Regions from separate parts of the Aliiglaciecola aliphaticivorans genome, predicted to be linked through region 1. Evidence: predicted binding sites of a transcription regulator. Region 1 holds the regulator's gene; the other holds the start of a gene.
The links. The regulator ArgR, encoded in region 1, controls arginine synthesis, uptake and breakdown. The targets are predictions, from matches to a motif close to ANTGAATANNTATTCANT.

Region 1 (5,902 bases):
CCAGTAATTGGAATGTCCAACTATTGGGGGTCACTTCAGTAACTGCAAGGGGCTTTTTTGTTAGGCTTGGTAATTAGTTAAATAATTAACCGTTTACGAATTTAACACCTAACTCAATATCTCCACGTAAACCGTCAAGCATTGATTCTTTAGCGTTTTGTTCAAACTCGCTCAACTCACCGTAGGATAGAATTTCTTCTACGCCGTTTGGACCTAATCTTACAGGGTGAGAGAAAAATACTGCGTCGTCTGAGTTGGTTTCTACGTAAGTATACTCAACGACGTTATCGCCTTTCATTGCAGCAACTAGCGACAAACAGAATCTTGCAGCAGCTTGACCCATAGACAAAGTAGCAGATCCGCCACCGGCTTTAGCTTCAACAACTTCAGTTCCTGCATTTTGAATGCGAGTTGTTAAGCTTGCAATTTCGTCATCGCTAAATGTCACACCTTCAACTTGTGAAAGTAAAGGTAGAATAGTTGTTCCAGAGTGACCGCCAATAACAGGAACGTGCACGCTAGTAGTACTCAAACCTTTCAATTCAGCTACAAAAGTCTCAGAACGGATAACATCAAGAGTGGTGACACCGAACAATTTGTTTTTGTTGTAAACACCCTTAGCTTTTAACGTTTCCGCAGCAATCGCAACAGTAGTGTTAACAGGGTTAGTAATAATACATGTACATGCATCAGGGCAATTATCCGCAATACCTTCAACTAGGTTTTTAACGATACCCGCATTGATATTGAACAAATCAGAACGATCCATACCAGGTTTACGAGGTACACCTGCAGGGATCAAAACAATATCACAACCTTGTAATGCAGTTGCTAAGTCATCTTTACCAAAACCTTCAACTTTTACGTCTGTTGGGATATGGCTCAAATCAACCGCCACTCCTGGCACAACAGGTGCAACATCATATAAAGCTAATTCAGAACCAGCTGGTAACTGGGTTTTCAATAGAAGGGAAAGGGCTTGACCAATGCCGCCTGCAGCACCTAATACCGCTACTTTCATAGTTGTCTCCTGTGGGACTATTAAATTCACGGCAAACCATAGAGGAAGCCGCATAAAAAAACAATTTATTGTGGTGAATGTTCACTATCTGTTTTGCAATATAGCGCTTTGAGCCTAACATTCAGTTAGTTTTTAAGGCTCAATAGAATATATGGGTTACAAGCGATGAATTCAATAGTTTGCAGCAACTCAAAACAGATGCTTTAACTATATGATATTTATTCAAAGTATTCTGCGACTTATAAACAAGGCTACCTACCCTGATTAGATTGTGTCAAACTATAGCGGTAAATAGCGAGGGTTGCATGTCTAATACAAAACAAGAAGAATTGGTTAAAGCGTTTAAAGATATTTTAAAAACAGAAAGCTTTGGCTCACAAGGTGAAATTGTTGATGCATTAACGGAACAAGGGTTTGGCAGTATCAGTCAATCTAAAGTATCCCGAATGCTTAGTAAATTTGGTGCCGTACGCACCCGTAATGCGCGCGGAGACATGGTTTACTGTTTGCCGCCAGAGATGGGTATGCCGACGGCGAAGAGCCCATTGCGTCAACTTGTATTAGATATTGTGCATAATAATGTCATGGTCATTATTCGTACCAGCCCAGGTGCGGCTCAACTCATCGCCCGTTTATTAGATTCCCTTAGTCAAAAAGACGGTGTGTTAGGTACGATTGCCGGTGATGATACAATTTTTATCGCGCCCGCCGATATCAGTAATATTGAAGAAACCCGTAAAAAAGTCGAAGCGCTATTTGAGAATGTTTAACCGTATCTTTTATAAATAAGCCTTAACTAAACTTAACGATAAATAAATTAGTTATCACACTTAGTGGCCCTTTCATACAATTGTGAGTTGTTTAGCAATGATTTCTATCGAACAATTTCGTCATCCCAAATTAACCGTTGATTCTTGGCAGATAAAACAAAATAGTGCAATAGCCGTTTTAGGTAAAAATGGTTCAGGCAAACAATTTGTCGATCAGCTTCTTATGGGAAAACTGAATGAATGCGAGTCTACTCACTTACATTTTCCACACCCAGATTTAATTAGCTTAGTTTCATTTGAAACCCTGCAAGCCGTTTATGAAAATGAGTTGAAGATTGATGAAACCGATATCACTGATGAAATTGATTTTGGCACCCCAGCAAAAGACTTTTTACCTGAAGAAAGTCTCGACCACCCCTTTGTTAAACAGTTTCATCTAGAACATAGGTTAGAAACAGGCTTTCGCCAACTGAGCACGGGCGAGTCTCGCAAACTATTAATTTTAAAAGCGATACTTTCTGGTGCCGAATACGTTATTTTAGACAATCCATTTGACGATTTAGATATCGCATCAAGAGCTCAATTGAGCAACGTATTAAGCCAACTCAACAGCCAAGGAATTACTTTAATTATGTTGTTGAGTAATCGCCAGGACATTCCAGAATGGATAAGTTCATTCGCCTTAGTTGATAACCATAGCTTACACGATTTAAGCGGTTTATCAGTAGAAGATGCGCAAACTACTATTGATACAATATTTGCCTTCGATGCACTGGATAAGTCGTTACTTGAGCGGATGATATCCGACAAACACAGTCAGCATAAAAATACCTTAGTAAGAATTAAAAACGCCAATGTCATTTATGCCGAAAATCACGCCCTCAAATCCGCTGATTTGAGTATTGATACTTTTCAGCACACTATAATTACCGGACCAAATGGCTCAGGTAAATCAACGTTGTTGCAATTGGTTACCGGTGACTGTCCACAATGTTTCAGTAATGATGTTACTGTGATGGGGCATAGACGTGGAACCGGTGAAACTATCTGGGATATCAAAAAGCACCTGGGGATAGTCTCTCCCGATATTCACCGCTCCTATCGAGTGGGTTGCAATGCCTTGACTGTCGTTCTATCAGGATTCATGGACTCCATTGGTTTGTATAAAGATGTGAGTGCTAGTCAGAAACAACAAGCATTAGCCTGGCTGGACTTAATTGGTCTAAGGCCACTTGCGAATCATAGTTTTAAACAACTTAGTTTTGGTGAGCAACGTTTACTGCTCATTGCCAGAGCCTTAGTGAAATTCCCGTCACTTTTAGTGCTAGATGAACCTACCCAAGGCTTAGATGAAATTAATCGTCGTTTAGTATTGGACGTGATCACCACTATTGCTAAAAAGCAATTGGCCACCATTCTCATGGTTAGCCATCGCGAAGATGAACATTTGCCCATATTTGCCCAACACAAAAACCTAAGCAGCGACTAACGTAACCTTAGTTCACGCCAAACGAGTCGGTGGTCAGAAGATGATTCACGATCAGCGACTAATTCCTCTGCAGGTTCACTATCACCTGGCCAAAATACGCCAGCATCAACAGCGGTAAAACCCGCTTTTGAGGTTATTACATAATCAACTCCCAACCCCCAAGCTGCCGTGTGATATTTTGCGTTAGGATTGTCGGGATCAGATTCTTCGCCACCAACACTGGTGGGCAAAATTTGTTGACTAACCAGTGGATGAGCAAGCAAATCAGCCATCATGGTACGTTGACCATCGCCGGCATCGGCCGAGGCATTTAAATCCCCTAAAATAACAAAACGGTCACCGCTAAAACCGCCAGTCTTACCCTTATCATCATAGATATAATTTGCCTGTTTACCACTGCTGATATAATCATTCCAAAATTGAATTTCATCGTGATTGCGAAAGCCATTACGATTTTCTGGTCCATCAAAAACCGGAGGAGTTGGGTGACTTGCAAGTATATGAACCACTTTCCCTTCTACCTTGATGGGAATATCCCAATGGGATTTAGACGATAATCGCAGAATTTGCGTTGCTTGAGGTGAATACCAAAGTGAGCCGTCGTCGTTCTGAATTTTCGCCAAACTATTATTCGGCATATCTTTCCACAAGAACTTCTGGAACGTTCGTGCGCCGTCTAAATCTATAGGGTAGCGACTGAGTAATAACATTCCATATTGCCCAGGATAACGACCATAACCAAATGCATCATTACCCGCTTGCTCTATAGTTCCATCTTGATTTAAATCGATACCGCTAGCGACGCCTGTATTCACAGGTCCATAATAAAAATACGGATAATCAATAGCCTGCTGGCCTTGTTGGGATACTTTTAAGTAATTATTGATAAACGCAATGGGCCCAATCGATGCGTCAGAGGAGTAATCAAATTCATTTAATAGAATAATATCAGGCCTAACGCGCTGAATGATCTGAGCAATATTTTGAATTTGCGGATGATCGCCTGTGGCTAGATGTTTGAACAACAAGTTTGGATCGCTTTGGTTTTCTGGTTTCTCTGAATCGCGATAATTATCGGCTTCCATACTGACATTAAACGTCGCCACCCGAATTGACTCTTGAGCACTAACACCGCCAATAAATTGCATAGTGATCACCACTCCTAAAATCATCCAAACTAATTTCATTATGTAACCAACCTATTTTTTTAAACTATAAAACATATGTATTATCAATAACCAACATAAATAAAAAAGCCGACTCATATGAGTCGGCTTTTAGAGTGGGTTAAGTTACAAATTAGAATTTGTAGCTAATACCTAAACGCATTTCCCATAGAGAAGCATCACCTTGACGACTTTCAGGTGAAGTGTCACCTAAGCGCGCAGTGTTATAGTTAACTTCTTCTAAGATACCCCAATCATCGTTTAACATGTTAGTAAAGTTGTCGATAGTTAAACTTACTGATGCTGAATGATCTTCAGAGAACGCTGGAATTTCTTGTCTAACGGCAATATCTACCTTAGTCCACCAGCCACTTTCTTCGCTGTTACGCTCAACACCGATTGGCAACACACTGTCGCTATCTAGGTAAGGAGTATATCCAAATATGCTATTACCATCTGTACGGGCAAAGCTATAAGGACGACCAGACTGAGTCAATGCATACATATTGAAGCGAGTATCCAATCCTGGGATTATCTCAACAACATAACTAAAGTCTGCAGTAAGACGGTGTTCAATGTTCCAATCTGATAACGAAGAAACGTCTTCATTAGGATTAGTGAACGCTCTGTATTGGTAGTTAGAGAATGCAACCGAGCTAGTCATTGGTTGTACATCTTCAGCATGGTTATAAGAGTAACCCGCTACCAAACGTATACCGTTGTCCCACGACTTTTGAAGTGTGGTAGTTAATGAGTAAGAGGTTGATACTTCACCAGAGTTAGTTAGTTCAAGTGAACCATAACCATTGCGGTCGTAATCAATATACCCTTCATCAGTGAAACCAACTTCTTCAATACCTACGTATTTGATCATTGCTTGATCTTGGGTAAACGACACTAACAAGTCTGCATTTAAAATGTAATCAGATTCAGTTACGTGAGTCACACCAGCAGATAATTTCCACTCACTAGGCATGTCAAAATCAGGGTCTAAGTTGTTAGACTCAAAGTTAGAAGCAACGCCGCTATCCATCAAGGCATCTAGTTCAGACGGAACGCCGTAACCAGGACCTACTGGAGCACCATCTTCTACATTTGTCCAAACAACATCGTCGTCGAACAAGCTGCGTGAACCATCGTCATAACCGAAGTCACCGCCGTCAACTTCACCACCAGCTACGTTAGTACCAGAGTAGTTATTTGACATCCATACGTTCGGGTTACCACCAGAGAACAAGCCAATACCACCACGGATTTCAGTGCTGTCATTTAACGTATAGTTAAGACCGATACGAGGTTGAAGCAAGCTAACACCGTCTAGGTTGGCAGAATTACTGTAACCATTTTGCGCAAGAAAATCTGCATTCTCTTCAGGATAATCAGATGAAGTGATCCAGTCGTAGCGTAAACCAGCAACGACTTTCAAATCATCAGTTAAATAAAACTCGTCTTGGAT
Region 2 (5,902 bases), on a different contig from region 1:
AACTTTGTGGTGGTACTCATGTCAATCAAACCGGCGACATCGGCTTATTTAAAATCGTCAGCGAAAGTGGCATTGCCTCAGGTGTGCGAAGAATTGAAGCCATTACCGGTCAAGCGGCATTAAAATATGTACAAGATCAAGGGAAATTAATTAGTAAGGTCTCGGGTCTATTAAAGACAGATGCTGTAAATCTGGAAGGTAGACTTACCACTGTTGTTGAACATGCCAAAGAGTTAGAAAAGGAATTGTCTAAGCTTAAGCAGAAGATGGCTGCTCAAGCTGGAAGTGATTTAGCATCTCAGACCACTGATGTGAAAGGGGTAAAAGTCCTTTCTACTAAAGTTGAAGGGGTAGAATCTAAAACTTTGCGTACAATGGTCGATGATTTGAAGAATCAAATCGGTAGTGGAGTCATAGTTCTAGGATTGCCGGCAGACAACAAAGTGAGTGTTATTGTCGGCGTAACTAAAGATCTGGTTGGTAAAGTTAAAGCTGGCGAATTAGTTAATTATGTTGCCAGTCAAGTAGGCGGAAAAGGTGGGGGTAGACCCGATATGGCGCAAGCCGGAGGAAGTCAGCCTGAAAACCTGGATACAGCTATCAACTCTGTACATAGTTGGTTAGAAGAACGCTTATAAGTATTATTAGACAGTTTTTGTAAGTGACGACAAAAACAAGGAGTGCTAATTGTGTATTTTCTGGAAAGAGCTGGTAAATACGCTAATTTTAACTAGGGAACATTGTGGTATAACGCAAAAGGAGCAATAGAATGCTAATTTTAACCCGTCGTGTAGGTGAGACCTTGATGGTAGGTGATGAAGTCACCGTAACCGTATTGGGTGTTAAAGGGAATCAGGTAAGAATAGGGGTCAATGCTCCTAAAGAAGTATCTGTGCATCGAGAAGAAATTTACATGCGTATTCAAGCAGAAAAAAATGGAACGGCAACAGAGCGTTCTGGCAATTCGAGTGAAGATGTTGAGTAAAGCTAAGCAAAAAGTTTAAAAAAGGCTGGTTCACCAGCTTTTTTTTTGCATTTTTTTTAATTATTTTTATTATTTGAATAGTAGTAAAGGTAAGTGTAAACCCAAAAAATCGCTTAAAAAGTCAGCATAACATTGTAGTTTTAGGCCGATCGTTTAAAATCCCAGCATACGGGTAGTAAAGTGTAAAAAAAGGTTTGACTTCCTTTGCTGATTCAGTAAACTTCGCTCCCACATTTGGAGAGGTGGCCGAGTGGCTGAAGGCGCTCCCCTGCTAAGGGAGTATAGGGTTTATAGCCCTATCGAGGGTTCGAATCCCTCTCTCTCCGCCATTTCTTTTGAGGAATGGTTACTAAATGTTTTACGCGTGTGTAGCTCAGCTGGATAGAGTACCTGGCTACGAACCAGGCGGTCGGAGGTTCGAATCCTTCCACACGCGCCATATTATGAGAATCTCCGGAGGAGGTTCGACAAAATCGTCGGGAACGATTTTGAACATGCGCAGCATGGCCCAAAGGGTGTAAGGCAGGATGCCTGAAATCATCCTTCCACACGCGCCATATTATGAGAATCTCCGAAGGAGTTTCGAAATTGTTAGAAGGATGCTTTACCTTCTGACAACTAGTTAGTAAAGTTTAAGTTAGAAACCACGCGTGTGTAGCTCAGCTGGATAGAGTACCTGGCTACGAACCAGGCGGTCGGAGGTTCGAATCCTTCCACACGCGCCATATTATAAGAATCTCCGAAGGAGGTTCGACAAAATCGTCGGGAACGATTTTGAACATGCGCAGCATGGCCCCGGAGGGGTGTAAGGCAGGATGCCTGAAATCATCCTTCCACACGCGCCATATTATGAGAATCTCCGAAGGGGGTTCGCAAAAATCGTCTAGAACGATTAGAAAAAACCGCTTTTCTAAAGCGGTTTTTTTATGCCTGAAGATTAAACTAAATTAAAAATTTATAAGTAATTACCAATAAATAATATTAATCTAAACCATACGATTGATATGATAGCCTGCCTTTGCATTAAAATTAACTTAGCTATAACAGTAATTAGTCATTGCTTAAACCCACATTAACAACTTGGAGTGGTTTGGGTAAAAATTCAAAATAAATGAATAATTACCGTTAAATTGACGTTCCCTTTGTGGATTTTGGTTGAGTTTTCAATGCTTAGGTGATACTTATCCTTACCTAAATAACTAAAGTGTGAATTATATGCAAACGTCCATTTCTGAATTACTGATTGAAGCTGCCAATTTGATGGTGGTGGGCATGGTTGTGGTGTTTGTCTTTCTAACGCTACTTATCGGTGCAGTAAATTTAATCGCTGCGATTAACCGTAGACTTCCTGAAGAAGTCGTCCCTGCGACCACCGTAAGGACCCAAAGGAAAGTCACTACTGATAAATCAAGTTCTTCTGTGCCAGTGGCAGCCATAGCTGCGGCAGTTCATCAATATCGAAAGAATAGATAATCGAAATAAATCGATCTTTTAGGAGCCTCCATGAGTAACCCCCTTAAAATAACTGAATTGGTACTGCGTGATGCACATCAATCTTTATTAGCCACGAGAATGCGTTTGGACGATATGTTACCCATCGCTGAGAAATTAGATAAAGTTGGCTTTTGGTCTATGGAATCATGGGGAGGCGCTACTTTCGACTCTTGTATTCGATATCTTGGCGAAGATCCTTGGGACCGTATCCGTCAATTAAAAAAAGCAATGCCCAATACACCTCAGCAAATGCTCTTACGAGGTCAAAACCTTTTAGGCTATCGTCACTATGCAGATGATGTAGTCGAGAAGTTTGTGGAACGTGCTCATACCAACGGAGTCGATGTTTTTCGTATTTTCGATGCAATGAATGACACGCGAAATTTGCAAACTGCGATTAAGTCTGTGGTTTCCGTAGGGGCTCATGCACAAGGAACAATTTCTTACACGGTGAGCCCAGTGCATACTCTTGAACGCTGGCTAGATATGGCTAAATCGTTGGAAGATATGGGAATTCATTCCCTATGTATTAAAGACATGGCGGGCTTACTAAAGCCTTATGAATGTGAAGAACTGATCACTCGTTTGAAAGAGATAATCAGTGTGCCCATTGCTATGCAATGTCATGCAACTACAGGTTTAAGTACGGCCACTTATCAAAAAGCCATTGATGCTGGCATCGATATGGTTGATTGCGCTGTATCGTCCATGAGTATGACTTACGGACACAGTGCCACGGAAACCGTAATGTCGATAGTTGAAGGTACCGATAGAGATACGGGGCTAGATTTACATTTAATGGCTGAAATCGCGAGTTACTTTAGAGAAGTCCGTAAAAAGTACGCGAAATTTGAAGGTAGCTTGAAAGGGGTGGATGCGCGAATCCTCATTGCTCAAGTGCCGGGCGGGATGTTGACCAACATGGAAAACCAACTCCGTGAGCAAGGCGCAGAAGATAAAATGGATGAGGTACTTAAAGAGATCCCTAAAGTGAGAGAAGATCTTGGTTTCATTCCATTAGTCACACCAACGTCGCAAATTGTCGGCTCGCAATCAGTATTAAATGTCCTTACTGGCGAGCGATACAAGAGTATTACTAAGGAAACGGCAGGGGTACTCAAAGGTGAGTATGGCGCAACCGCTGCACCAGTGAATGCAGAACTGCAAGCTCGAGTACTTGATGGGCAAGAGCCCATTACTTGTCGACCAGCTGATTTGATTGAACCTGAATTAGCTGCATTGACTACAGAATTGACTGATATTGCACAACAGCAAAATATTACTTTAGCAGATGAACAAGTAGATGATGTGTTGACCTATGCATTGTTTCCACAAATTGGGCTTAAGTTTTTGCAAAACAGAGGGAATCCTGACGCATTTGAGCCTGCTCCTACAGGTGAATCTGAAGCTAAACCTCAAGCCACTTCTGTTGCAGCTGCACCAGCTGAAGGAAAAGCCGAAAGTTATTCAGTTCGGGTTGATGGTAAGTCCTATGAAGTTGAAGTCGCTCCGAGCGGCCAGCTTTCTTCAGTAACAAGTGCTGAAGCTCCTATTCCAACTTTATACCCTGTCCAAGGGGCTGAGTTAAATGCACCTTTAGCGGGTAATATTTTCAAAGTTTTAGTTCGTGAAGGAGACGATATCAGCGAAGGTGATGTGGTCATCATTATGGAAGCAATGAAAATGGAAACCGAGATTCGAGCTACCGATAGTGGCACGATTACCGAAGTGTTTGTGGCCGAAGGCGAAGCCGTTCAATCAGGTCAGCCTTTACTGAGCGTAGGATAATTTCATGGAGAAGTTAGAAATCCTATGGCAAAGCACAGCCCTTGCGCATTTCCAAGCAGGGCAGGTGATCATGATGGTGGTTGGCCTACTACTGCTTTATCTGGCCATTGTTAAGAAATTTGAACCTTTACTATTGTTACCAATTGGTTTTGGTGCATTACTAACTAACATACCTTTAGCTGGTTTCAGTGAAGCCGGTGGTTTACTCCATTACATTTATGCTGTCGGTATCGATACGGGCGTTTTCCCACTGCTTATTTTCATGGGCGTGGGGGCAATGACCGACTTTAGTGCGCTTATTGCCAATCCCCGTATGCTGTTACTAGGAGCTGCGGCACAGTTTGGTATTTTTGCGACTCTTTTAGGAGCAATACTACTTAATTTTGTACCTGGTCTTGAGTTTACTTTAAAAGATGCCGCTGCCATTGCGATCATTGGCGGCGCTGACGGCCCAACTGCTATTTTCTTAGCTTCAAAATTAGCCCCTGAATTATTAGGTACCATAGCGGTTGCTGCGTATTCTTACATGGCACTCGTACCTATTATTCAACCGCCAATAATGAAAGCGTTGACCAATCCAGAAGAACGAAAAATTCAGATGGGGCAGTTACGTATAGTGTCAAAACGAGAAAAAATCGTTTTTCCATTGGCTGTACTGCTGATGACTATCCTATTTTTACCCACAGCCACGCCTTTAGTCGGTATGTTCTGTTTAGGTAATTTAATGAAAGAGTGCGGGGTAGTTGACCGTCTTAGTAATACTGCGCAAAACGAATTAATTAATATCGTTACTATCTTTTTAGGTTTGGCGGTAGGCTCTAAGTTGTCTGCTGATAAGTTTTTGAAAGCAGAAACCTTGGGAATACTAGCTTTAGGTGCGGTAGCATTCGCCATAGGAACGGCCACAGGCGTCTTAATGGCTAAATTAATGAACAAGTATAGTAAGGCTGATATTAACCCATTAATTGGCGCTGCAGGGGTTTCAGCTGTCCCTATGGCTGCTCGAGTTGTGAATAAAGTAGGCCTGCAAGCCAACCCCCATAACTTTTTGCTGATGCATGCAATGGGGCCCAACGTAGCGGGCGTATTAGGATCGGCTGTTGCTGCAGGCATATTGCTAGCTTTAGTTGGTTAAACGCCACTCCAACAAAAAACTAAAGCAAAAATTTAAACCCGTAGCTGTTGATCACTACGGGTTTTTTAATGCCTAACATTAATTGGGTGTAATTAGAGATTGGTGGGATTTGACTAGTTTCTCGGTGTATTTACTTTTCGGCCAATTAAAAACTACATCGGTTTTACCTGCTTCCACCAGATCGCCGTTTTGCAGTATTAAAACACGGTCACTGATATGCCTGATAATGCCTAAATTGTGGGAAATAAAGATAAACCCTAATCCTAAATCTTTTTGTAGTTTCATAATGAGATTTATCGTTTGCGAACGAACCGATGGATCCAAGGCTGCAAAAGGTTCATCGGCGACAATAACTTGTGGATCCAGAATCAAAGCTTTAGCTAACGCCAGGCGCTGTCGTTGACCGTCAGATAACATATGTCGGTAAAAAAACATATGGTCTGGCAATAAACCTACTAGCTTCAAGGTTTCTTCTATTTTCTGTAAACGCTCCGAGGCAT

Region 2: the regulator ArgR is predicted to act here: its motif matches at 2,003-2,020, upstream of ACYVIL_RS22100 (OadG family transporter subunit).

Annotation. Positions count from the first base shown of each region.
Region 1 covers NZ_BAAGTF010000079.1:89-5,990, forward strand. The annotation lists gene mdh (malate dehydrogenase) at 86-1,021, opposite strand; gene argR (transcriptional regulator ArgR) at 1,327-1,791, shown strand; gene ACYVIL_RS20370 (ATP-binding cassette domain-containing protein) at 1,889-3,280, shown strand; gene ACYVIL_RS20375 (endonuclease/exonuclease/phosphatase family protein) at 3,277-4,467, opposite strand; gene ACYVIL_RS20380 (TonB-dependent receptor) at 4,580-5,902, opposite strand, start outside.
Region 2 covers NZ_BAAGTF010000097.1:73,569-79,470, forward strand. The annotation lists gene alaS (alanine--tRNA ligase) at 1-638, shown strand, start outside; gene csrA (carbon storage regulator CsrA) at 770-985, shown strand; tRNA gene ACYVIL_RS22085 (tRNA-Ser) at 1,222-1,314, shown strand; tRNA gene ACYVIL_RS22090 (tRNA-Arg) at 1,348-1,424, shown strand; tRNA gene ACYVIL_RS22095 (tRNA-Arg) at 1,634-1,710, shown strand; gene ACYVIL_RS22100 (OadG family transporter subunit) at 2,201-2,458, shown strand; gene oadA (sodium-extruding oxaloacetate decarboxylase subunit alpha) at 2,489-4,267, shown strand; gene ACYVIL_RS22110 (sodium ion-translocating decarboxylase subunit beta) at 4,272-5,402, shown strand; gene ACYVIL_RS22115 (ATP-binding cassette domain-containing protein) at 5,481-5,902, opposite strand, start outside.